DNA from 3 places in the Pseudactinotalea sp. Z1739 genome. Region 3 is predicted to be linked to each of the others. Evidence: riboswitches for the same ligand, from Rfam matches in the RefSeq annotation. Region 3 holds a riboswitch; each other region holds the start of a gene.
What was found. A riboswitch is a leader RNA that binds a small molecule or an ion and turns the genes downstream of it on or off. The one in region 3 is predicted to bind cyclic di-AMP.

Region 1 (7,885 bases), on a different contig from region 3:
GAGCGGTGCGGGTGTCGGGGAAGTACCGGTCGGTGAACCCGTACACGAGTTGATCGCGGATCACGGCGGTGGACATCGGACCCACCCCGGAACTGTTCAGTCCGATGTAGATCCCGGTGCCGGTCTCGGGGTAGATCTGCATCTCGGCGTGGAAGACGTAGGTGTCCCCGCCGTGGCCCACGATGCGCTGGCCGTTGCGGTCCAGTTCATACAGCCCCAGGCCGGTGCGCGGCCCGCCGGCTAGCCCGCCGAGGGTGTCGGCGCCGAACGCCGGCTCGGCCATGGTGCGCAGCGACTCCGGTGACAGCACCTGGGAGCCGGGGTCACCGTCCTCGGCCGCCAGCAGGGTGAGCATGAGTGCGCTCATGTCCGCAGTCGTGGCGCTCATCGCCCCGGCGGGGGCGAGGCCGACCAGTTCGAAGGGTGCCGGCTCGGCGCGCAGGTGCGGGTAGCCGCCGGACATCTGCTCGGCCAGTTCGGTGGGCAGCGGTTGGGCGAAGGTCGCGGTGGACATCCCGGCCGGGGTGAAGACGTGCTCGGCGGCGTAGTCGGCGAAGTTCATCCCGCTCACGCGTTCCACGACGTAGCCGGCCAGTGCATTGCTGTAATTGGTGTACGACGGTGTGGTACCGGGGGCGTAGATCTGCCGCGGCGGGTCGGCGAGCACCTCGCGCAGTGGCGGGACGTCGCCGGCTGGGTCGAGGAAAACACCGGCCAGGCGTTCTTCGAAGCCGGCGGTGTGGGACAGCAGGTGGCGCAGTGTGATCGGTTCGTCGTAGGTGGTGGGGATGTCGAGGTCGATGTAGTCGGCGACCGGGTGATCCAGGCTCACGGCCCCCTCCTCGACCAGTTGCATGACGGCGATGCCCACCACCACCTTGCTGATCGATCCGACTCGGAACAGCGTGCGCTGGGCCTCGACCGGCTGCGGCGCCGAGGCAGGGTCGTCGGAGCCGGAGCCGGTACCGGAGCCGGCGCCGGTGTCGGCGTAGCCGTAGCCACGTTCGGTGACCACCTCGCCCTCGTGGACCACCGAGACCGCTGCCCCGGCCACGCCCTCCCGTTCCAACGCTGCCGGCAGGAAACCGTCCAGCCAGGCCTCTGTGTCCACAGCGGTCAGTGACGCGGCCGCGTCGGCCGCTGACGGAGCGGCCGCGGGAGCCGGTGGCGGGTTCACCGGGGCGCCCTGCAGGGCGGCACACCCGGCCAGGACCGCAGCGAGGACGACGCCGATGCTCGCGGCGATCCACGGCCGCCGGCGGCGCTGAGGTGCTCCGGCAGGCGGTGCCATGGCCGGCGTGCCAGGCGGGCCGTGGCCTGTACGTGCTGAGTGAGTTCCCACGAGCCCTGACCCTATGGGCCGCCGACATCAACCCACCCCCGAAGTCAGCATCAATCGGCTGAAGCCACCCCCTCAGCCGACCAATGCTGGCTTCGTCCCTGGAGTCGCCTGATCATGGGCGAGCAGCCCGGTCTGCAAACGCATCGGCCCGCCCCGAAGTTCGGGGCGGGCCGATGGGTCGCACGCGGCAGTTGAGTCCGTGAGCCGGTCAGGCCACCCGGATGAAGGTCGGGTTGGCCCGCCAGATCTTGCTCTCGTGCAGCGCGGTGCCGGGGTTACGGGCGGCGATGTGGTTGCCGTTGCCGGTGTAGATACCGATGTGCCCCGGCCACCACACCAGGTCCCCGGGCTGGGCCTGGCTGGCGGAGACCACCTGGCCGGCGCTGCGCTGGGCCCCGGAGTTACGCGGCAGGTCGATGCCGGCCTGGGCGTACACGTAGGAGGTGAACCCGGAGCAGTCGAATCCGGCCGGGCTGGACCCACCCCACACGTACGGGGTGCCCACGAACTGGCGGGCGATGTTGACGATCGCACTGCCAGAGGCGCTGGCCTGCGGGGAGGGCGCAGCGGAGCGCTGGCCGTCACGGGAGGCCGTGTCGGTCCCCCGCTGCACGGAAGCCGATCCCGAGCCCGCCGTTGACGCCGAGCCCGACCCGGAGGCTGAAGCCGATCCCGAGCCCGATCCCGACGTTGACGCCGATCCCGACCCCGACGACGATCCCGACCCACCGGGGATGGTGAGCTCGTCCCCAGGGAAGATCAGCGCGTCAGCACCCAGGCCGTTGGCGTCGATGATCGCCTGAACGCCGGCGCCGTACCGCGCCGCGATAGCCGCGACGGTGTCACCGGCACTCACGGTGTGGGTGGCGCCACCAGCACTGGACGATGCCGTACTGGTGGGGATGGTGAGTTCGTCACCGGGGAAGATCCGCGCATCGGAGCGAAGGCCGTTTGCGTCGATGATCCCCTGGATGCTGGCGCCATGTTCGGCGGCGATATTGCCGACGGTGTCACCGGCGTTCACGGTGTAGGTCTCGTCCGGGTCGGCGCTGGCTGCGGGCATCGCCAGCCCGAAGGCCAGGCCCGCGGTGGCCACACCGGCCGTGCCGCGACGGGCCACCTTTCCCACCGGCAGGTCGGAGAGGAAGGTGGTGGGACGCACGTCGGCTCGGTGCCGCGCGCGTGCGGTGCTGTGTAGTGTCATGGTGTTTTCTCCGGTTGCCTTCGGGGTTAGCTGTCGGGTTCGGGTCGGATAAACACCCGGCCTGGCCGTGGCCAGACTTCACCCCAGGGACCAGCACGCCGGTCCCGTCTTCATGGGTCCCCCGCCCCTGCCATGGCGGCTAATGGACCGCGGGCGGTGGCAGAGTTCGGCGTCCGCCCACGGACTTCCAGGTTCGGAAGTGCCGCGACCGTAACCCGCTCGCGAAGCAATGTCACGGTTCGGTAACATAAGTCACAATTAGGTCACGGAGCGGCGCCGGGGACTCGGTTCAGAAGCCCCCGTCCGCGACCCGCCGATGCCCGCCGAGCACGACGGGCTGTAGGACGACCCTCATCGCTCCACCCGGTCGCCGGATCGCGGAGCCCGCGTCGATCCCTGGGCAGGGCCTGGAAGGGCAAAGCACGACGGCGGTGCCGCAAGTTGGCAAGAGCTCCGCCCTGGTCCGAGTTGCTCCGGCGGTAGTGGCAAAGTCATGAACTATCGCGTCATCGCTTCATCGTCATAGCTTTTGGCGTGAGTTAGTTATGGTCTTCTGCCGCGCCGGGTCCATGGCCCCCTCCTCAGGGGACGACGGGTCGACATCGGCCGTGACACACGCCGTGAAGACAACACCCCTCGCATATAGGACCGCAGGCGAGAAAGTGGATGCAGAGGCGATCGAAAAGCAACTCCGCTCCTCTGCCGATGAGTTGCGTGGCGAGGTCATCAGCACAAGAGCCGAACGAGGCGCGCCGTGGCGCGCTCAAAACGACCACGAGCCTCCCCCCTCCGGCCGGGGCGCCGGGCGAGCATGGCTAGAGAGGCGCGCTCCGCTGTCTACCGGCGTGCCGCTGAGACATACGCTGACGTGAAACGGGAGGTTGAGGCAGAGGTACTTGCAAATCGCACGCGTTAAGGCGCCCGAACCCCGCCGGCCCGCTTCTTCCTTGACATCCACTCGTTGGCGCTCGGCTGCATCCGGCAAACTGCCATGGCGGATTGCCTCGAGGCAACGTTCTACGGCCATCTCCGTTCGGTTGCGGTCCACGATAAGTTCGGTGCCCGGCTGGAAGTGAATCGAGTCGCGCGAATCGATCATAAGTTTAGGTTTAGCAGGGTGCCTAAACTTAAACTACAGCCCACGGTTGGCATGTTGTTGTTGAATCGCGACCGCTGCCGTGGCGCCGCAACGGGGGGATCATCGCAGTGAGGCAAGCGGGCGAGACTGGCGCGCAAGCCCGTAGTCGACATCGCAGGCGTCCGCACGAACAACACGACCCTCACACCCCCGCCTCCCGCCGCGTCCGCGCATTGGCATGCACCGACCACCGCGGCACCCACAGCCCCAGCGCCGCAATCACGGCGCCCGAGAGCACCCCCATCGAGACGATCCCGGCGGCCAGCGATCCGAGCGCCGCGCCGGCCGAGACCACCAAGGGCCCGGCCGCTCCCCCGGTGTCGGCGAACAGTCGCCAGATCCCCAGGAACTGGGCGCGCTGGCCCGGTGGGGCGGTATCGGCGCCCAGGGTCATCAGGATCCCCGAGCCGATGCCGTTGCCGAACCCCAGCACCATTGCCACCACCGACACCCCCACCAGCGTGGAGGTGAGCGGTAACAGCAGCATCGCCAGGCCCATCACCGCCATCGAGGGGATCGCCACCCACAGCCGCCCGAACCGGTCCATCACCTTGCCCGCCGGGTAGAACAGCAGCATGTCGATCGCGCCGGACAGCCCGAACACCAGTGACGTCGTCGAGGGGTCGAACCCGAGGGACTCGGTCCACACCGGCAGCACCGTGTTGCGCGCCCCACGCACTGCGCTCACCCCCAGCACCGCCACCCCGAGGGTGACGAAGACGCGCTGGTGCTGGCGCAACACCGCCCGCACAGCCATGCGCCCGCCCTTGGGTGCGGCGGTGTGCGGTAGGTCCTTGGCCGGGTCACGAACACTGACGACGACGACGGCCGCGGCCAGGGAGGTCACCACCCCCACCCAGTAGGACCGGGATGGTTCCTCCGAACCTGCCATCGCCAGGGCACCCACGAAGGGGCCCAGGAATAATCCGATCCGGGCCACCCCGCCCAGGGTGGACAGGGCCCGGGCCCGGCGCAGCGGGTGGATCACCGCGGTCAGGTAGGACTGGCGTGCCAGGCCGTAGACGGCATCACAAGCCCCCACCAGCAGCACGCCGATGGCCAATGTGACCAAGTTCGGCGCCAACGCCAGCCCAGCCAGCGCGAGCACCGCCAGTCCGGAGGCCCCCACCATCGCCGGACGGTCCCCCACCTTCGCGGCCAGTGCACCGGCCGGCACATCGGCCAGGATCTTGCCGACCGCCAGTAGCGACACCATTAACGCCGCGGTGGACAGACTCCCACCCAGGCTGGTGGTGGACACGGCGATCATCGGCATCATCGCGCCCACGCCGATCTCAAACAACAGCGTGGGCAAATAGACCCCGGGCAGCAGGGCGCGCAGGGAGACCACGGTGCTCGATCGGTCAGAAGGGGTCATCGCCACGCATTCTCCCGCACGGCATCAACGAGGGACGATCCCCGTTCCTTGGCACACCCACCTCCTGTGCATCCGCAGTAGGACACTCGCGCCGAAAACGATGCACGGGCGGCCCTTGACGTGCGCGCCGAGCCTTAGTCGCTGGAGTGATGAAACTGGCCTCGGACATCGCGTCCACCTTCCGGGCGGGGGCGCCTGGCCACTGGCTCGTTGGTGGCAGATCAGAGCCGACGGAGGTTCTCGTCCTTCGACGCCGGGTGCCCGCCCGCGGGAGGAATCACTTTATAGCCGAATTCAGATTCAAGCACCTCCGCCGCCACCTGTGCATTGTCTCGAATGGCTGCCATGAGTTGTATACGGCGCCAACGCACGCGGCCTCTTCGGAGGACCGACCGCCACCCCCGTTCGCAATCCACGCCGAACGCGTCCACCAGAATCTCAAGCACATCCTCCACACTCGGCCGGAAGCGATCCCCGCCAAGTGGGAAGTGCAGGTCGCCTTGTCGCCCGTGCGAGTCGTCCCGCTCCCATCGTTTCCGGACCCGGCGCGCTCGAGACGTTCCGGATCCAGCCAAGGAGAACAACCCGGAGTTATCGGAGGTCGCGCCCTCATCAACCTGGAGGTGGGCTCGCGGGAGCGGATGCGGCATGTCCCTGTCGTAGTCGTATCGAAATATCGGTGGCCCGTCGGCCTCAGCACCGTAATGGAGGGCGAACGTCGACTTCTCAACACGAAGAAACTTCTCGGATGAATCGAGAGCGCAACGGTAATGCACTCGCAGAGACATGGTCGTGTCACCGTCTACCGACAACGGGGTGCCCGTACCAGGCTCTTGTCGAACAGTCACCCCCACACCACCTGCTACCAGAGACGCGTCGAAGGGCTGGGAATTACCGACCACGACTCCGTCGATCGTCGCGGTCAACTCATCAGCGAACTGACGAGCCTGAACCGCGAGCTGGCTCATCCGGCGTGTTTGAGTAGGTAGTCCAGGTCTTCGATCTCGTCATAGGCCGCCAACTGCCGAGGATCAAGATCGAACCGCTGCGCGCGATGGCGCAACTCCTCTTCGGAGAACGGCAAACGGCGCACCAAATCAGCGCGCAACTCCTTCGCCTCCTCGACAGTCATCACTCGAACTGCAGTCTTCGGTGCCATGGTCGCTCCTCCACACGCGTCCGCCACATGATTGCGCCGAGGTCTGACATCGCGGCCTAATCCAGCGTTGCGCTACACCAATCTTGCCCGAGTAGAACGGCACATACCGCTCAACGACACGGACGGTCGCGCCCTGCTGGGTCGCTACACCAACCGACAATTCTTCAGAGTGCCTCGCTCTGGACTTGTCGACTGACGACCACGAAACCCCCGTTGTGTACGACGCCCACCCCTACGCGCATGACCCGCAACCGCACAATCCCGCCTGCATCGGTTGACTATGCTGGCACATCATGGAGGCAGCATCCCGGGAGGGCGATCTCGCAGCGCGGCCATCACGCCGCCTTCCCGGCACCCACGAGGGCCATCACCCCGCGTCGGAAGCCCCACCCCTTGTCTAGGCTCCACCGAGCCCGCGTCGCCCTGTGGCATCTGCGCACGGGGGGCCACCGGCAACTTCGCAAGTACCTGAACCGCAGCACCACCACCCGCCACACCCCCTCGCTGCTGGAGGGCCAGCGTGACGCCCATGGGCACCTGACCTTCCCCCCATGGCCGCTCCCAGAACGGGCCCCGCGGAGGCAGATGCGGGTCGCCGTCATCCTCGATGACTTCTCCCGCTTGGCCTTCAGTTACGAGTGGGTCCAGGTCGAACTCACCCCCTCCTCCTGGCGGAAGACGCTCACCGAGCACCCGGTGGAGATGCTGTTCGTGGAGTCGGCCTGGCACGGCAATGCCGATGCGTGGCAGTACCACCTCACCGGCACCAGCGCTCCCCGCCCGCAGTTCGTCGAGTTGGTCGAGTGGTGCAGAACCAACGGTGTCCCCACGGTGTTCTGGAACAAGGAAGACCCAGCCCACTACGCCGACTTCCTGGACTCGGCACGGCTCTTCGACCACGTGTTCACCACCGATGCCAATCGCCTCGATGTCTACCGCCGCGACCTGGGCCACGAGCGCATCGGCCTGCTGCCCTTCGCCGCCCAGCAGTCGATCCACAACCCGGTGCGCCCCTCAGGCGGCCACCAGCACCGAGACATCGCCTTCGCGGGCATGTACTTCGCCCACCGCTACCCCGAGCGCCGTGAGCAGATGGATCTTCTCCTGGGCGCCGCCGAGGCCGTCAGCCCGAGGATGGAAACCGGCCTGGAGATCTTCTCCCGGTACTTGGGCGCGGATGATCGCTACCAGTTCCCCCCGCCGCTGGATCAACGTGTGGTCGGCTCGCTGACCTATGACCGGATGCTCTCGGCGAACCGCGCCTACAAGGTGTTCCTCAACGTCAACTCCGTGGTGGACTCCCCCAGCATGTGCGCCCGGCGCATCTTCGAGATCACCGCCAGCGGCACCCCGGTGGTTTCGACGCCGAGCCCGGCAATCGAGCACTACTTCACCGCGGACATGGTCGCCCAGGTGCACGATCGCCAGGAGGCCGAACACACCCTGCGCGCCCTGGTCCGCAGCCGCGAACTGCGCGACCGGATGGTGCACCGGGCCCAGCGGCGGATCTGGTCCGAGCACACCTACACCCGACGGGTGGACGCTGTCCTGGACCGCATCGGCGCCGAGCACCGCGTAAAGGCCCGGCCCACGGTCTCGGTTCTGGTGTCCACCAACCGACCCGCCCAGATCGAGCACGTCCTGGCCACCATCGCAGCCCAGCA
Region 2 (7,885 bases), on a different contig from region 3:
CTCTTCGCCCTCAGCGCGATCCCGGTGGGCTACTTCTCCCTGACCATGCTCACCTCGGCCAACGCCGCCATCCAGATCACCACCGACCCCAACGTGCGCGGCCGGGTGATGAGCCTGTACCTGGTGGTCTTCTTCGCCGGGAACCCGATCGGCGGGCCGGTGGTGGGTTGGATCGCGGAGAACTGGGGCGCCCGCTGGGCGATCGGCATCGGTGCGATCGCCGCAATCCTGGTGGCGGGGATCGCCGCTCTGTGGACCGTGAAGCGGGAGGACGTGCGGGTGCGTTACCGCCTCCGGCAGCGTCCGCACCTGTTGGTGCAGAACCGTCACGAGCAACTCGACGCTGCGCGTGCCCGCGAGGAACTCAGGACCCAAGAGGGCGTGAACGCCGGCAGCGCCGCCTGACCGGCCGGCTGCCCGGCGCCGCCTGCCCGGCCGGCTGACCAGCACCGCCCCCAGCCTCCCGGCGCTCCCGCGGGAGCGCCGGGTCAGCGGACCTGGGCCACTTTGCCGAGCGCGCGGCCGGCGCCCACGTACGTCAGCGAAGGTGCGGACTGGAGCGGAGCGACTAGAGACGCTCGACGACGTAATCCAGGCAGGCGGTCAGCGCTGCGGCATCGTCGGGGGTCACCGAAGGGTAGGTGCCGATCCGCAACTGGTTGCGCCCGAGTTTGCGGTAGGGCTCGGTGTCGACGATGCCGTTGTTGCGGAGCACCCTCGCCAGCACCGCGGCATCGACGCTCTCCTCGAAGTCGATCGTGACCACCACCGGCGACCGGTGTGCCGGCTCGGCCACGAAGGGGGTGGCGAAGTCACGCTCGGCCGCCCACCGGTACAGCAACTGGGAGGACTGCGCGGTGCGCGCCGCGGCGAAGTCCAGGCCGCCCTGGTCGTTCAACCAGTCGACCTGCTCGGCCAACAGCACCAGGGTGGCGATCCCCGGGGTGTTCACGGTCTGGTCCTGCCGGGAGTTGGCCAGCGCCGCGGGAAGGGACAACGACACCGGCGCCCAGCGCTGACCAAGTTCCTCGATCCGCTCGATCGCGGCCGGGGACAACAGGGCCAGCCACAGGCCGCCGTCGGAGCCCAGGGCCTTCTGCGGGGCGAAGTAGTAGGCGTCGGTCTGGCTCACGTCCACCTCCACCCCACCCGCGGCCGAGGTGCCGTCGACGAGCATCAGGGCACCGTCGTCGTCGACCCTTCTGACCGGGGTGAGTGTGCCGGTGGAGGTCTCGTTGTGGACCCAGCAGTAGGCATCGATCCCCGCGACGGCCTCGGGGGAGCGGGTGCTGCCGGGTTCGGCGGTGAGGATCTGCGGGTCGGCCAGGAACGGTGCGCCGCTCGCGGCGGCGGCGAACTTGGCGCCGAACTCCCCGGCCCGGACGTGCTGGGAGCGGGTGCGGATCAGCCCGAAGGTGGCCGCGTCCCAGAACATCGAGGCACCCCCGTTGCCCAGGGCCACCTCGTACCCCTCGGGCAGGGCGAACAGGGCCGCGAGACCCTCCCGGACGCGGCCGACCAGGGAGCGCACCGGGGGCTGACGGTGGGAGGTGCCCAGCAGCGTGGTGCCCAGGGCGGCCAGCGCCTGGCTCTGCTCCGGCCTGATGCGCGCGGGACCGGAGCCGAACCGGCCGTCCGCGGGACGGATCGAGGCCGGGATGGCGATCGCGGGATCGTTCATGGGCACGATCATCGCAGGTCCGCCGGCCTCGCCAGGAGCGCTGCGGCGCGCGGCCGGCCGGTCCGGGGCCGGGAGAGTCGTGGCAGGGCGCGCAGGACGTGCGGCGCACCCGGTCCGGAGCCGGACGCCGGGCACTAGGCTGACAGGAGGAATGCGGCGACCACCAAGGGGCAGGCACGTGAGCGACCTGATCGACACCACGGAGATGTATCTCAAGACCGTGTTCGAACTGATCGAGGACGGCGTGGTGCCCCTGCGCGCCCGGATCGCGGAGCGTCTGGGTCACTCCGGGCCCACCGTGTCCCAGACGGTGGCGCGCATGGAACGGGACGGCCTGATGGTGGTCTCCGGTGACCGGCACCTGGAACTGACCGATGAGGGCCTGCGGCGGGCCACCCAGGTGATGCGCAAGCACCGCCTGGCCGAACGGCTGCTGACCGACGTGATCAAACTCGACTGGCCCTACGTGCACGAAGAGGCCTGCCGGTGGGAGCACGTGATGAGCGAGCGGGTGGAGCAGCAGTTGCTCGAACTGCTCGAGCGCCCGCGGGAGGATCCCTACGGCAACACCATCCCCGGCCCCGCCGAGATCGGGCAGCCCGTCGCCGGTGTCGCCGAACTGCCCGGTACGTCCCTGAGCACCGCTGTCACCGCCGATCCGGCCCACTACACGCTGGTGCGGATCGGGGAGCCGCTGCAGGTGGATGTGGAGCTGCTGACCGAGTTCGAGCGCGTCGGGTTGGTGCCCGGGGTGGGCTTCCGCGCCCAGACCGACGGCGCAGCGGTAGACCTGACCGTGAACGGGCAGAGCCTGGAACTCACCGAGGACACCGTGGGGCACCTGTTCGTCAGCGCCGCCGAGCCGGGGTGATCCGGTGCCCGTAGCGGGTGTCCGTGTGACGCCCGCGTGCGTTCGGGACGGGCGCCGGAGGGCCCGCCGGCAGGTGCTCGGTGCCGTGGATCTAGCACAGCCGCAGCCCGCGCGCTCGCCGGGCGGGTCACGAGAGCGGAGCCCAGCATGTGGCGCAGTCCACATTGTGGCGATGACACAGCGTCTCGTCGATCGCGCCGTTGCCGCGGAATTCCGCCATTTTCTGGGGACGTAGGCGCCAGGGATAGATCCTGTGAACCATTTCACAGAACCAATTGTGACCGGAATGTGACTTTTGCCGGGTGCGTCGGGTAACGTCAGCCGTGCTCGTCGTCCCCTCCATCGATGAGTACCCGCAGGCGGCGCCGAACCCTGTCACCGCCAGCAGGTCCCGACAGACGCAATTGACAGGGACGGGGGACCCAACCTTTGGTGCGCGAGCACCTCGGGGTGAAGTCCCACCTGGTTCGCCAGGTAAGACCGGGTGAATCTCCAACCCGAACCCGACAGCTCACCCCGTAGGCGCGTGGAGAAGATTTTGACTCAACGCACAACCGGAGCCCGCCACCGCGCAGCGTGCCGGCCCTCCACCCCCCTGACCGCTTTTGGCACCACAGTGGCCGGCACCACCGGTCGTCGTGCACTGGCCGTAGTTGCTTCCTCCGGACTGGCGCTGACCATGGGCGCATCCACCGCGGCCGCTGCCCCCCAGGTGTCCAACTCCGCTTCCGGCCTCGGTTCGCTGGCCAACGTGGTGCTCGATGGTGACCGCGACTCCGTCAGCACCTCGCCGACCATCTCGGTCGACGCCGACACCGACTGGTCCTTCACCGCGGCCGTGGTGAGTTCCGAGGCCCCGCCACCACCCCCGCCCCCACCGCCCCCGCCGGCGGCGACCACTCAGCGGCCCACCGCGGCCACCGCCCCGGCGGCCCGCACCGGCAACCGCACCGCCGCTCCTGCTCAGGAGGAGACGCAGCAGGCGGAGGAGCCGCAGACGCAGCAGGCCGAGGAGCCGGCGAGCGAATCCACTCAGAGCGCCGCCCCCGCGTCCGGTTCCGGCTCTGCCGTGGTGAACCTGGCCCGCCGGTACACGGGCACCCCGTACGTGTACGGCGGTAGCACTCCGGCCGGGTTCGACTGCTCCGGCTTCACCGCCTACGTGTACGCCCAGTTCGGTGTCTCCCTGCCCCGGTCGTCCTCGGCCCAGCGCAACGCCGGCCGTGTGGTCTCGGCTTCTGAGGCGCGGCCCGGTGACCTGGTCTGGTGGCCCGGACACATAGGCATCTACACCGGCAACGGCCAGCACATCGCGGCCCGCAACCCCAGTTCACCGCTGCACGAGGGCCCGATCTGGAACTCGAGCCCCACGTTCATCCGTGTGATGGGCTGACCGGCACACGCACCACTCACAACGGCTCGTCCCGCATCGGGGCGGGCCGTTGTGCTGTGCGCACCGGTGCGTCGTGTACCTGCGTGCCCGTGCGGAGAGGTGCTGGCACAGGCACCGATGAACAACTCCGATGAGACAGGTATAAGATTTTCCGGCGACATGCCCCGCAACCGTCAGGCTTGTAGCACAATGGTCAAGATCAGCCCAAAAAAGGGGGGTAGACCGGTATGGAACGCGAACCCACGATCCTCGTCGGAGTCGACGGATCGGCCGCCAGCCTGAACGCACTGGACTGGGCGTTGGCCCACGCCGGAAAGTCGGGTTGGAACCTTCACCTGGTGTGTGCCTACGCGCTGCCCACCTTCGCCGCCGGAACCATCGACGGCGGGTATGCCACCCTGGACGACACCGCCATCCGCGACGGCGCGCAAGCGGTCCTGGACGAGGCCCTCACCCGCTGTGAGGGCGTGGGTGTGCAGGTGACCAGCGCCCTGGAGACCGGCGACGCGGCCGGAGTGTTGGTGGACCTGTCCGCCCAGGTGCGCCTCGCCGTCGTCGGCACCCGGGGCCGGTCCGGATTCGCCGAACGGATCCTGGGCACCGTCTCCTCGGCGCTACCGGCCCACTCCCACTGCCCCACCGTGGTGGTGCCGCACCGGGAGGGCGAGGACGACGACGACGCCGGTCTGCCGTTGCCGGTGCGCCGGATCGTGGTGGGCGTGGACGGGTCGGACTCGGCCAAACTCGCCCTGAACGTGGCCATCGACGAGGCCGAACGGTGGGAGGCGGAACTGACCGCCGTGGTCGGTGTGCCGATGGGCGCCGGCGCCGGGCTGCTGGGCTGGCTGCCCTCCGGGGTGGACCGGGAGACCCTGCTGGCCGACGTCAAGACCGGCCTGGACGTGACGGTGGACCGGGCCAGTCAGGGTCGTTCGGTGCAGGTGCGTCGGCACGCCCTGGATGGCACCGGGGCGGCGCTGCTGTCGGAGTTCTCCACCGCGGTGGACCTGGTGGTGGTCGGCTCGCGCGGCCGCGGCGGCTTCACCGGGATGCTGCTGGGCTCCACGTCCCAGACGGTGCTGCATCACTCCCGTTGCCCGGTCATGGTGGTGCCCACCAGCAGCACCGACGATCCCGAGGACCACGCCTTCAACTGGAAGCGGCGCCGGCACTAAGCCACCAACCCGCCATCCCCACGGCGCCCACCCGGCCCCCCAGCGGCCCCCCACGGTGCCCAGGTGGCCACCGTTGCGCCCCCACCCCCACCCCACCCCCAACCCGCCCCGCGGCGGCGAGGGCGAGCGTGAGCGGCGAGGGCGAGCCTTGGGAGACTCGCCTTCGGCTGGGAGGCTCGCCCTCGGTGGCGGCGGCGCCCAGGTGGCCACCGTTGCGCCCCCGCCCCACCCCCCGCGGCGTCCCCAGGTGGCCCCCGCAGCGCCCCCAGGTGGTCCCCGCGGCGGCGAGGGCGAGCGCCCATACGTCCATCCCACCCCAACCCGCCCCGCGGCGGCGAGGGCGAGCGTGAGCGGCGAGGGCGAGCCTTGGGAGACTCGCCTTCGGCTGGGAGGCTCGCCCTCGGCGGTGGGGGTGGCGGCGGGGCGGCTACCGGGCGCTGCGCAGCACCCGGCCCAGGGTGTCCATGAGGCGGTCCAGGTCCGACTCGGTCACCGTCAGCGGCGGGGCGAAGCGGATGGTGTTGTCGTGGGTCTCCTTGGCCAGGATGCCCTCGGCGGCCAGCCGCTCACTGACCTCACGCCCGGACAGAGACACCACGTCCAGGCCCATCCACAAGCCGATCACCCGGGCGTCGGTGGCCAGCCCGTCGGCAACCAGATCCTTGGCCGGGCCCTCCAGCCTCGGACCGAGGTCGCGTGCCCGGGCCTCGAACTCACCCGTGGCCAGCAGTTCCGTCACCGCGATCCCCACCGCACACGCCAACGGGTTGCCGCCGAAGGTGGACCCGTGCGTACCGGCGGTCATCACACCGAGCACATCGGCCCGGCCCACCACCGCAGAGACCGGCACGATTCCACCACCGAGGGCCTTGCCCAGCGTGGTCAGGTCCGCGCGCACGCCGAACAGCTCCTGGGTGAGGGTGGCCCCGGTGCGGCCGAGGCCGGACTGGATCTCATCGAGCACCAGCAGTGTGTTCGTCTCATCGCACGCCGCGCGCACCTGCTCCAGGTAGCCCTCCGGTGGGATGATCACCCCGTTCTCGCCTTGGACCGGCTCCAGCAGCACGGCCACGGTGTCCGGCGTGATCGCCGCGCGCACCGAGGCGGCGTCACCGTAGGGCACGACGACGAAGCCCGGGGTGTAGGGACCGAATCCTTCCCGGGCAGCCGGGTCGGTGGAGGCGGAGATGATCGTGGTGGTGCGGCCGTGGAAGGCGCCGTCGGCCACGATGATCTCGGCCCGGTCGGCCGGCACGCCCTTGGCCTCATACCCCCACTTGCGGGCGGTCTTGATCGCGGTCTCCACCGCCTCGGCGCCGGTGTTCATCGGGAGCAGCATCTCGGTGCCGGTCAACTCCGTGACCGCGCCGGCGAACCGCTCCAGATGCTCATGGCTCACCGCCCTGGAGGTCAGGGTGAGCCGGTCCAACTGGTCCTTGGCGGCCCGGACCAGGTGCGGGTGGCGGTGACCGAAGTTCAGCGCCGAGTACCCGGCCAGGCAGTCCAGGTACTCCCGGCCGCTGGTGTCGGTGACCATCGCGCCCTCGGCGGTGGCCAGCTCCACCTCCAGCGGGTGATAGTTCGGCGCCAGCGGTCCGGGTGCGTTCGTGGTGCGGGGGTTGTTCGTCATCGTGCGACCTCCTCGTCGGTGACTCGCGGGAATCACTGGGCTGCGCCGTCGTCGGCCTCACCCGGGCGCAGGGCGCCCAGGGCGGGTAGTGCGCTCGCGGCTGCGTCGTCGTCGGCCTTGGTTGAACTCCGCAGGATCAGGGTGCAGCACTTGGCGCCGCCACCGCCCTTGAGTAGTTCGGAGGTGTCCACCGCGATCGGTTCCAATCCGCGCTCGCGGGCCTGCGCGGCCAGGTTGGTCGCTCCCGGTGCGTGCACCACGTGGGTACCGTCGCTGACGGCGTTCAGGCCCAGGGCCTGGGCGTCGGCGTCGCCGGCCACGATCGCCTCGGGGAACATGCGCTGCAGCACCCGCTGGGAGCCGGGGGAGAACGCGGGCGGGTAGTAGGCGATCAGGTCATCGCGCAGGATGGTCAGTGCGGTGTCGAGGTGATAGAAGCGCGGGTCCACCAGTTGCAGCGAGATCACCGGGCGGCCGAAGACCTCCTGGGCCTCGGAGTGCGCGGCGGCGGAGGTGCGAAAACCGGTCCCGGCCAGGATGTACCCGTTGGTGCACAGCAGGTCCCCCTCGCCCTCGTTGGTCTCGGCCGCCTCGACGGGGGTGAAACCGGCACGGGCCAACCAGTCCAGGTACGCCGGGGCCTCGCCGGCGCGCTCGTTGTGCCGGAACCTGGCGGAGTAGGCGATGCCGCCGATCACGGTGGCACCGTTGGCGGCGTAGACCATGTCCGGGTACTGCGGCAGCGGGTCGATCACGTCGACGGTGTGCCCCAGGTCCGCATAGGTGCGGCGCAGCGTGTCCCACTGGCTCATCGCGCGGTCGACGTCGGTGGAGACCTTGGCGTTCATCCAGGGGTTGATCTCGTAGGAGACCGTGAAGTGCGTGGGTGGGCACATCAGATAGTGAGCGGGCATCGATGCTCCTTCGGTTCGTGGTCCAAGCCCTGGCCTGGTGGGCCGGTGCCGGATCGCGGGTGCGGCCCCTGGGTGGTGGGCCACACATGTGATTGTCACAGAAACGCATGCGTTCTGTGGGGGCTCCCGGATTACCGGCGGGGCCGGGGTGTGCCCTACGATCGGTGCGCGAGATGCGTCGGCCGGGTTCGCTCCGGCCCGGTGCCGCTCGCCCCCGCCCC
Region 3 (7,885 bases):
CTACCGGGCCGCCCCAGGAACACTTCCAGCACCCGGGAGCCGAGTTCGGCAATCAAGGTCAGCACCACTGCCGCCACAGTCAGCCGTATCTGGACCCACCGGTCGTGCAGCCGCAACCGGCCTAGCCACATCCCGAATAGGAACGGCGCGAGCCAGGTGATCACCGGGTAGGGCCCGGTCAGCAGTGTCGAGGCCACGATCTGCCCCGGCGCGTCCAGCATCGTGGCAGGCTCGCGGTCGAAGACCTCACCGGTTCGCAGTTGGACACCCAGCCACACCAGTGGCCCAGCGGCAACTGCCACGATCGAGGCGGTCAGCAGCAGCCCGGACGGTGCCCGCACCACCACCAGTCCCACGAGGAAGAGCACCGCATAGGTGGTCAGGATGACATCAGAGCCATGACCCGCTAACTGAGTACTCAACCCGATCAGGCTCAGCAGAACCGTCCGCCACAACACCTGCCCCCACGGCAGCGCGCCACCGTCACGGGCTCGCCGGGTCAGCAACGAGTACCCGATCCCGGCCAGCAGCACGAACAACAATGAGGCCCGCCCGTGCGGCAACCGCATGACGAGCCCAGCAATGCCGTCGTCATACAGCGGACCGATGTTGACCGCGACCATGCCCACGATGGCCAGCGCCCGTGCCGCGTCCAGCCCGGTGACCCGGCCATGGGGTGCGCTGGCATCCGGGGAGGCGCCTGCCGTGTGCGCCGCGCTCACCGATGCGCCATCCTGCTGCTCCGCCCTGGCACAGGTTGTGACCGCGCCCATCCAAGTGTCATGTCGACCCGGTGAAGGGACCCTGGGCCGACTAGGTGCGAGGCCCTCTGAGCCCCTCCGCGGCCGGCCCGGGCGTTCCTACGTCAGTTGGAGGGTGGTGAGGCAGGTCGCGCCCTCGTCGGTGGTGGAGAAGTCGGCTGACCCGGTCAGGCCGTCATAGTGAACCTCAATGGTGCCCTGGACATCGCGCGGCAACCAGAAGCCGGCGAAGCCGTTCGCATAGGTCGTCACCTCTTCATCGATGAGCACCTCGCCTGTTGCATCGTCGAGGATCCGCACCTGGAGGTCCTCGTCGGTCAGCTCACCCTGGCATGTGGTCAGGCTGTGGTAGAAGCACTCGTGAGTCTGGTTCACGTAGGGGGCTACGGAGAGGTAGAAACGGTCCTCGGGCATGGGCAGGGTAAGTTCTTGCTGCCCATCGGAGAACATCAGTTCATCGGCTCGGATGGAGGCCATGTAGTCGGTGGGGCGTTCGGGCCCACCGAGTCGATCGAGGTGGTCGATCATCTCCGCGACCTCCATGCCGGCCAGGTCATGGGTGGCGAGGAACTCGGCTTCATCACCCTCGGTGGTTGGCTCGGAGGCCGGATCCGCCGAGGAGCAGCCGGCGAGGATCAGCACCAGCGCCCCGACGATCGCCGCAATTCTTTTCACGTTCTTCCACCTGTCCTATCAGTCCCGGCGCATCTTCTGACCAGCACGGCAGCAGGTCATACTTACCAAGGATTCTTGCCGATCAACTGGGTCATCGTAGGCAACTGCTGCTGCCGAGAGTTTAGGTCTTTCGTCCCGGACCCAGGCGGAGCCTTCCTGCGGCGCCTATTTGAATCGCCCCAGCAGGCCGTTCTGGGCCGGCGCGGGCGCAAGTAGCCCTGTCAACTGATGGTGGCGAGGAGTTCGTTGCAGGCTTCCTCGCAGGCTCGGCACGCCTCTGCGCAGATGCGGCAATGGTCATGGGCCTGTGCGTGACGGGCGCACTCATCGCCGCAGGACTGACAAGCCTGGGCGCAGGCCTGCAACTGAGCACGGATGAGGTTAGCGTCATGACCGGTTTGTCGGGACAGCATGCGGGCCGTGGCATCGCAGATGTCGGCGCAGTCCAGGTTGGTACGTATGCACGTGCGCAACTCGGCAACCATTTCCTCGCTCAGACAAGCGTCTGCGCAGGCGGTACACGCCTGGGAACAGGCCACGAGGGCATCGATCGTTCGGGCCAGTAGATCCCGGTCCAGAGTGATCTGGGCAGGGTGGGCATCCATCATCTCTGCGGTTCTCATTGTCGCTCCCGTTTCGATAACCATCACAGCATTGGCTCTCGACGTTACGACAGCAGCGGCAGGCATGCAGCCGGCGAGGCGGGGTGTGACGATGAAGGTTTGATGAAGTATTCCGGTAATCCCGTGATCAAACCGTGATCTGAGGATTTGCGGTAGGTACTGTCACTCTTGCTCCCCGCGCCGTGCGGGAAGCCCACAAGCGGACGCCGAACCCTGCCACCGCACCGTGGTCATCGATTAAACGCCGGGCAGGGGCGGGGGACCCAACCGTCGGTGCGCGAGCACCTAGGGGTGAAGTCCCGCCTGGGAAGCCAGGTGAGACCGGGTGAATCTCCAACCCGAACCCGACAGCTGACCTCGTAGGCGACTTGGAGAATCGAATTGACTGAACCAACAACCGGCGCCCGACACCGTGCGGCCTGCCGCCCCTCCACCCCACTGACCGTTCTTGGTCACGCAGTCACTGGGACCACCGGCAGACGGGCGCTGGCCGTCTTTGCCTCCTCCGGCTTGGCGCTCACCATGGGCGCCTCCAGCGCTGTAGCCCTCCCCCAGGTGTCGAGTTCGAGTTCCGGCGTTGGCTCCCTGGCCAACGTGGTGCTCGACGCCGACCTCGACAAGGTGACCACCTCACCGACCGTCTCGGTCGATGCAGACATCGCCTGGGACTTCGCCGCCGCCGAGGTCTCCTCCGAAGCCCCGCCCCCTCCCCCGCCGCCAGAGCCGGTCATCACCGCGCCGCAGCGCCCCACCCAGGACGCCGCCCCGGCCTCCCGCACCGGGCAGCGCACCGAGCAGCCGGCTCAACAGCCGGAGCAGCAGGCCGAGGAGCAGGCCGGGGAAGGCTCGGGCGGGTCCAGCGAGCAGGTCGCAAGCACCTCTTCCGGTTCTGCGGTCGTGGACGTCGCCCGACGCTATGTAGGCACCCCGTATGTGTGGGGCGGCTCTACCCCGGCGGGTTTTGATTGCTCGGGCTTCACCGCCTATGTCTTCGCCCAATTCGGGGTAAGTCTGCCTCGGACATCCGGTGCCCAGGCGGGTGCCGGACGCATTGTCTCGGCAGCCGAAGCCCAGCCGGGTGATCTGGTGGCGTGGCCCGGTCACGTGGGCATCTACACCGGCAATGGCAACAACATCGCCGCCCGAAACCCCGGCACCGCGCTGTACGAGGGACCCATCTTCCATAACAACCCCACGTTCATCCGCGTGCTCTGAGCGCAGATCTCAGCACTCTGCATCGGCCCGCCCTGCCCCAGGGGCGGGCCGATGCTCGTGCTGTGGGTGCCGACGAGGACGCATCCCTTGAGGTGCCCATTGGAGTTGATATCAAGCCTGTGAATGCTGACGACTTAACGGCAGTTCGATAGTGAACACCGCGCCGTGGCCAAGCCCCGCGCTGTCCGCTCTCACACTGCCCGCATGGGCCTGGGCGATGGAGTGGCTGATGGCAAGGCCGATCCCCGACCCTCCGTGCGCGCGGTCACGAGCAGCATCGGCACGGTAGAAGCGCTCGAACAGGTGGGGCAGATGCTCGGCGGCTATTCCGCTGCCATTGTCCTGCACCCACAAACGCAGGCGCGATCCAATCCGGTCGGCGCCCAACTGGACCTGACCTCCCTTGGGGGTGTGCCGCACGGCGTTGTCCAGCAAATTTGTCAAGACCTGCCCGAGCCGGTCAGGGTCGGCGGTGATGACCGCCTGGCGTTCTGACCTTGTGGCCACGATCGCCAGGTCAATGTCCTTGCTAGTGCACTTCACGCTTGCCTGTGCTGCGGCGTCTTCGAGCAGGTCACCGACCCGCACCAGCTGCCATCGCATTTCTAAGCGTCCCTCGCTAGCGGCAGTCACCAGGGCCATGTCCTGGGCCAGACGGGCAAGTCGTGCCACCTGCTCACGCAGCATGACTATGGTCGGTTCATCAGCCGGCACGACACCGTCCACAATCCCTTCGAGGTAGCCATCCAGCGTCGCCACCGGGGTGCGCAATTCATGAGCCAGGTCGCCCAACATGCGAGTGCGGGTCTGTTCGATCCCACCAAGGTCGGTGGCCATGGTGTTGAACGCGCCGGCGAGGTCATCGAACTGCGCACCCATGCGGACCGCTGGCACATGGGCGTTGTAGTCACCGCTGGCGACCTTCGCTGCTGCTTGGCGGAGGCGTTCTAACGCCATGGTGATGCGTCGAGTAAGGAAAATGCTGACCAGCACTGACGTCAGGAGAGCGACGAGGAGCGCCAGGGACAGAGACAGGGTCCATGCCGTGGTGAAGGCTTGCCTTGCGTGCGCCACGACCTCGGAGTCAGCGGGCTCGGCCATGAGCATGTGATCGTGGAAGAGCATTGGCCCGATCACCGAGGCCACAGCCCATGCTGTCCCGGCGGCCACCAAGAGGACCGCGACGATCGCTGCCAGGAGCCGAGCACCCAGCCCCCACTGTTTTCGCGGCCGCTTGGTCATGATCCCGTTCCCATTCGGTAGCCGACCCCCCGCACAGTGCGGACGAACCTCGGCGCGGATGCCTTGTCGCCGAGTTTGCGCCGCAGATGCCCGATGTGAACATCGACAAGGTTGTCATCGCCCACCCAATTGGGCCCCCACACCGTCTCGATGAGTTGGCGCCGGGAAAAGACCATGTCCGGGCGCCCCGCCAGCGCTGCCAGGACGTCGAACTCAGTGCGCGTCAATTGGACACTCTTTCCGTCGAGGAACACTTCCCGCCCCAGAGCGTCAACGGTCAATGGCCCGAACGACGCCACTGCGCCATGGTGGCCCGGTGAGTTCTGCCGCGGACGACGCAGCATCGCCCGCACCCGTGCCACGAGTTCACGCGCGCTGAACGGCTTGGTCACATAATCATCGGCGCCCACCGACAGGCCGATAAGTTTGTCTACCTCCTCCACGCGAGCGGTGAGCATGATGATGTAGCAATCAGAAAACACCCGCACCCTCCGGCACACCTCGATGCCATCGAGGCCAGGCAGACCAAGGTCCAGCAGCATCACCCCAGGGCGCCACTGCTGCGCACGCTGTACCGCGTCATCACCGTCCCCGCAGGTCTGGACCTCGAAGCCATCGCGCTCCAGATAGTTCGCAACCAATCGCGCCAAGGGGGCTTCGTCATCGACGACCAGAACCCGGGGCAGGTTCACTTCCGAATGAGCAAGTGAAGTCATGACTCCATAGTGAACCAAGTAGACCGTCACTAAAAGCGTGAGTGTCCCCACCATCCTCGGGCAGCACCGAGGCGATGACGGCCTGGAAGGCTGGAGTGAACGTCGCCGATGCCAACTGGAGCAGGAAGATGAGGATGTAGATCTGCCAGGCCTCCGCCACAAACGGAAGGGGACACGGCGACCGCGGCCAGGATCAGGTCCGTCCTGCCAGGTTCAGGAGATCAGTGCGGGTTCACGATCGTGTCGTGTGATGGACAGGCCTATCGGCCGTGTCTTGATGGGTTGCGGTTTCGTGCTGTAGTTCGTCGATGAGGACCCTGGTGTTCTCGGAGTAGTCCACGGGCACGGCGAGGAGTTGCACTCCGCCCTGTGTGAATGCGTGCTCCAGGGCGGGGCCGAGTTGTGCAGCGTCGGTGACGTGGGTGCCGGTCGCGCTGTAGGCCTGTGCATAGGCGACGAAGTCTGGGTTGTCGAACGTCATTCCGTAGTCGGTGAACCCGTCGACGGCTTGCTTCCAGCGGATCATGCCGTAGGCGTGGTCTTCGAGGATCACGACGACGAGGTTGAGGCCGAGCCGCACGGCGGTTTCGAGTTCTTGACTGTTCATCATGAACCCGCCATCGCCGCAGACGGCCATCACGCGACGGCCCGGGTGCAGGAGCGAGGCCATGATCGCAGACGGCAGTCCGGCTCCCATTGCGGCTAGTGCGTTGTCGAGCAGAAGCGTGTTCGCTGTGATGGTGCGGTAGTTCCTGGCGAACCAGATTTTGTACATCCCGTTATCCAGGGCGACGATGCCGTCATCCGGCATGACCTGACGGACCTCGTGCACGATGCGCTGCGGGGTCAGCCGATCTTCGGTCGCCCGGTCGGCGACGTTCGCGAGGATGCCTTCACGCAGCGGGAGCAGCGCTTGGGCGTGGGGCACCTTGCCATCCAGCCGGTCTGTGAGGGCGTGCAGGGTGTGGTGGAGGTCGCCGATGACCTCGACCTGCGGGACATAGACCTCTTCGATGGTGGCGGGCTGGTAGTCGAGATGAACGATGGTCTGCCCGCGGGAGTGCATGGTGAACGGGGGTTTTTCGACGGTGTCGTGGCCGATGGTGATGATCACGTCGGCCTGGTCGATGGCCTCGTGCAGGTAGTCGCCCTCGGTCAGGGCCGCGGTGCCCAGGTAGAGGTCGGTGCACCCGGAGACGGTGCCCTTACCCATCTGCGTGGTGAAGAACGGGATCCGCATGCGCGCAACGAACTCCGACAGGGCGTGGGTGCATCGTGGCCTGGCGGCGGCAGCACCGAGCATGATCAAGGGGCGCCTGGCGCCCGAGATCACGTCCGCGGCTGCGGCGATCACGTCGAGGCTGGCGACGGGAAGAGTCGCAGGGGTGGGCGGGATGAGATCGACCTGAGGTGCGGTGGCGGCGGCGAGATCCTCGGGAAGTTCGAGGTGGACCGGGCCGGGTCGTTCGGCCTGTGCGACTCGGAAGGCCTCTCGGATCACGGTGGGGATGGTGGGAGGCGAGATTATCTGCTTGGTCATCTTGGTCACGGGTGTCATCGCGGCGATCGTGTCGACGATCTGGAACCGTGCCTGCGCGGCGGTGAGGATGCTCTTTTGCCCGGTGATCATGACCATAGGCATCGCACCGAGCAGCGCGTATGCCGCGCCGGTGGAGAGGTTGAGCGCTCCTGGGCCGAGGGTGGTCAGGCACACCCCGGGACGGCCGGTCAGGCGTCCGTGGGTGGCGGCCATGAAGGCGGCTGCCTGCTCGTGGCGGGTCAGTATCAGTTCGATACCAGAGCGGCGGATCGCTTCGAGGAGGTCGAGGTTCTCTTCGCCCGGTATTCCGAAGATGCGCTCGACGCCTTCGTTCTCGAGAGCTTTGACCAGCAGGTCTGATGCGGTGTGTGTGTTGGGCATGATGCGGCTGTCCTCCTTGGCTTCGTCAGGTGAGTTGCAGGGTGGTGAGGCTGTGGAAGTGGCAGTCATGGGCCTGCTGCAGATACGGGGCGAGGGAGAGGTAGAACTCGTCCTCGGGCAGCGGGATCGAGGATTCGTTCCCCTCGCCGTCGAAGGGCACGAGCGAATCGGGTTCGACCGAGGCGATCAGACCCTCGAGGCGGATCGCATCGAGGTGCTCGGTGATCTCTCGCCCGTCGAGCCCGTTGAGCTCATACTCGGCAAGCCAGCTCTCGGCGATGTCGGTGGTGGCCGAGGCGGCGCCGGTGGAGCAGCTGGCGGTGAGCAGCGCTGCTAACAGGACCGCGATGATCGTGGTGACGGTTCGGGTGGTGGACTGTTGAGGCATAGGTCTGCGCTCGTGTCTGACTCAGGCGGGCACTACGGGGTTGTGGGTTCGGGTGGCTGGTGCAGGCGGGGTGCCCACTCGCGGACGAGCGCGACGGCGTCGAGTCCTGTGGCCGCGACCGGGGCGCCCTCGTGTTCGTGGATGACTAGCACCGGGTCGGTGGAAGCCAGTCGTGTTGTGGTGCCAAGGCCAGTGTGGCCGGCTCCGGCGAGGATGTGTCCGTAAATGCTGGAGGTAAACGTCGAGAACGGCCGATAGACACCGGGGGCGTCACCGAGGCCGTGGTCGTGCAGCAGGGTGCGTGCGGCGTGGGTGCCTTGGGCTGCGGCATCGTCCCAGTGGTC

Region 1: it holds a riboswitch for cyclic di-AMP, as region 3 does, so the genes downstream of both, ACO0LV_RS07825 (LysM peptidoglycan-binding domain-containing protein) here and ACO0LV_RS17340 (C40 family peptidase) in region 3, are expected to answer to the same signal.
Region 2: it holds a riboswitch for cyclic di-AMP, as region 3 does, so the genes downstream of both, ACO0LV_RS08055 (C40 family peptidase) here and ACO0LV_RS17340 (C40 family peptidase) in region 3, are expected to answer to the same signal.

Annotation. Positions count from the first base shown of each region.
Region 1 is NZ_JBMPQA010000005.1:9,575-17,459, reverse strand. It holds gene ACO0LV_RS07830 (serine hydrolase domain-containing protein) at 1-1,291, opposite strand, end outside; gene ACO0LV_RS07825 (LysM peptidoglycan-binding domain-containing protein) at 1,551-2,546, opposite strand; cyclic di-AMP (ydaO/yuaA leader) riboswitch at 2,548-2,697, opposite strand; gene ACO0LV_RS07820 (MFS transporter) at 3,827-5,062, opposite strand; gene ACO0LV_RS07815 (hypothetical protein) at 6,027-6,221, opposite strand; gene ACO0LV_RS07810 (glycosyltransferase family protein) at 6,615-7,885, shown strand, end outside.
Region 2 is NZ_JBMPQA010000005.1:61,901-69,785, forward strand. It holds gene ACO0LV_RS08040 (MFS transporter) at 1-405, shown strand, start outside; gene serC (phosphoserine transaminase) at 569-1,681, opposite strand; gene ACO0LV_RS08050 (iron dependent repressor, metal binding and dimerization domain protein) at 1,860-2,552, shown strand; cyclic di-AMP (ydaO/yuaA leader) riboswitch at 2,922-3,091, shown strand; gene ACO0LV_RS08055 (C40 family peptidase) at 3,091-3,945, shown strand; gene ACO0LV_RS08060 (universal stress protein) at 4,173-5,120, shown strand; gene rocD (ornithine--oxo-acid transaminase) at 5,548-6,750, opposite strand; gene ddaH (dimethylargininase) at 6,783-7,664, opposite strand; tRNA gene ACO0LV_RS08075 (tRNA-Arg) at 7,881-7,885, shown strand, end outside.
Region 3 is NZ_JBMPQA010000016.1:78,150-86,034, forward strand. It holds gene ACO0LV_RS17325 (heparan-alpha-glucosaminide N-acetyltransferase domain-containing protein) at 1-722, opposite strand, end outside; gene ACO0LV_RS17330 (CueP family metal-binding protein) at 861-1,436, opposite strand; gene ACO0LV_RS17335 (four-helix bundle copper-binding protein) at 1,658-2,059, opposite strand; cyclic di-AMP (ydaO/yuaA leader) riboswitch at 2,292-2,440, shown strand; gene ACO0LV_RS17340 (C40 family peptidase) at 2,615-3,274, shown strand; gene ACO0LV_RS17345 (ATP-binding protein) at 3,386-4,516, opposite strand; gene ACO0LV_RS17350 (response regulator) at 4,513-5,232, opposite strand; gene ACO0LV_RS17355 (acetolactate synthase large subunit) at 5,465-7,153, opposite strand; gene ACO0LV_RS17360 (hypothetical protein) at 7,179-7,541, opposite strand; gene ACO0LV_RS17365 (FAD-dependent oxidoreductase) at 7,574-7,885, opposite strand, start outside.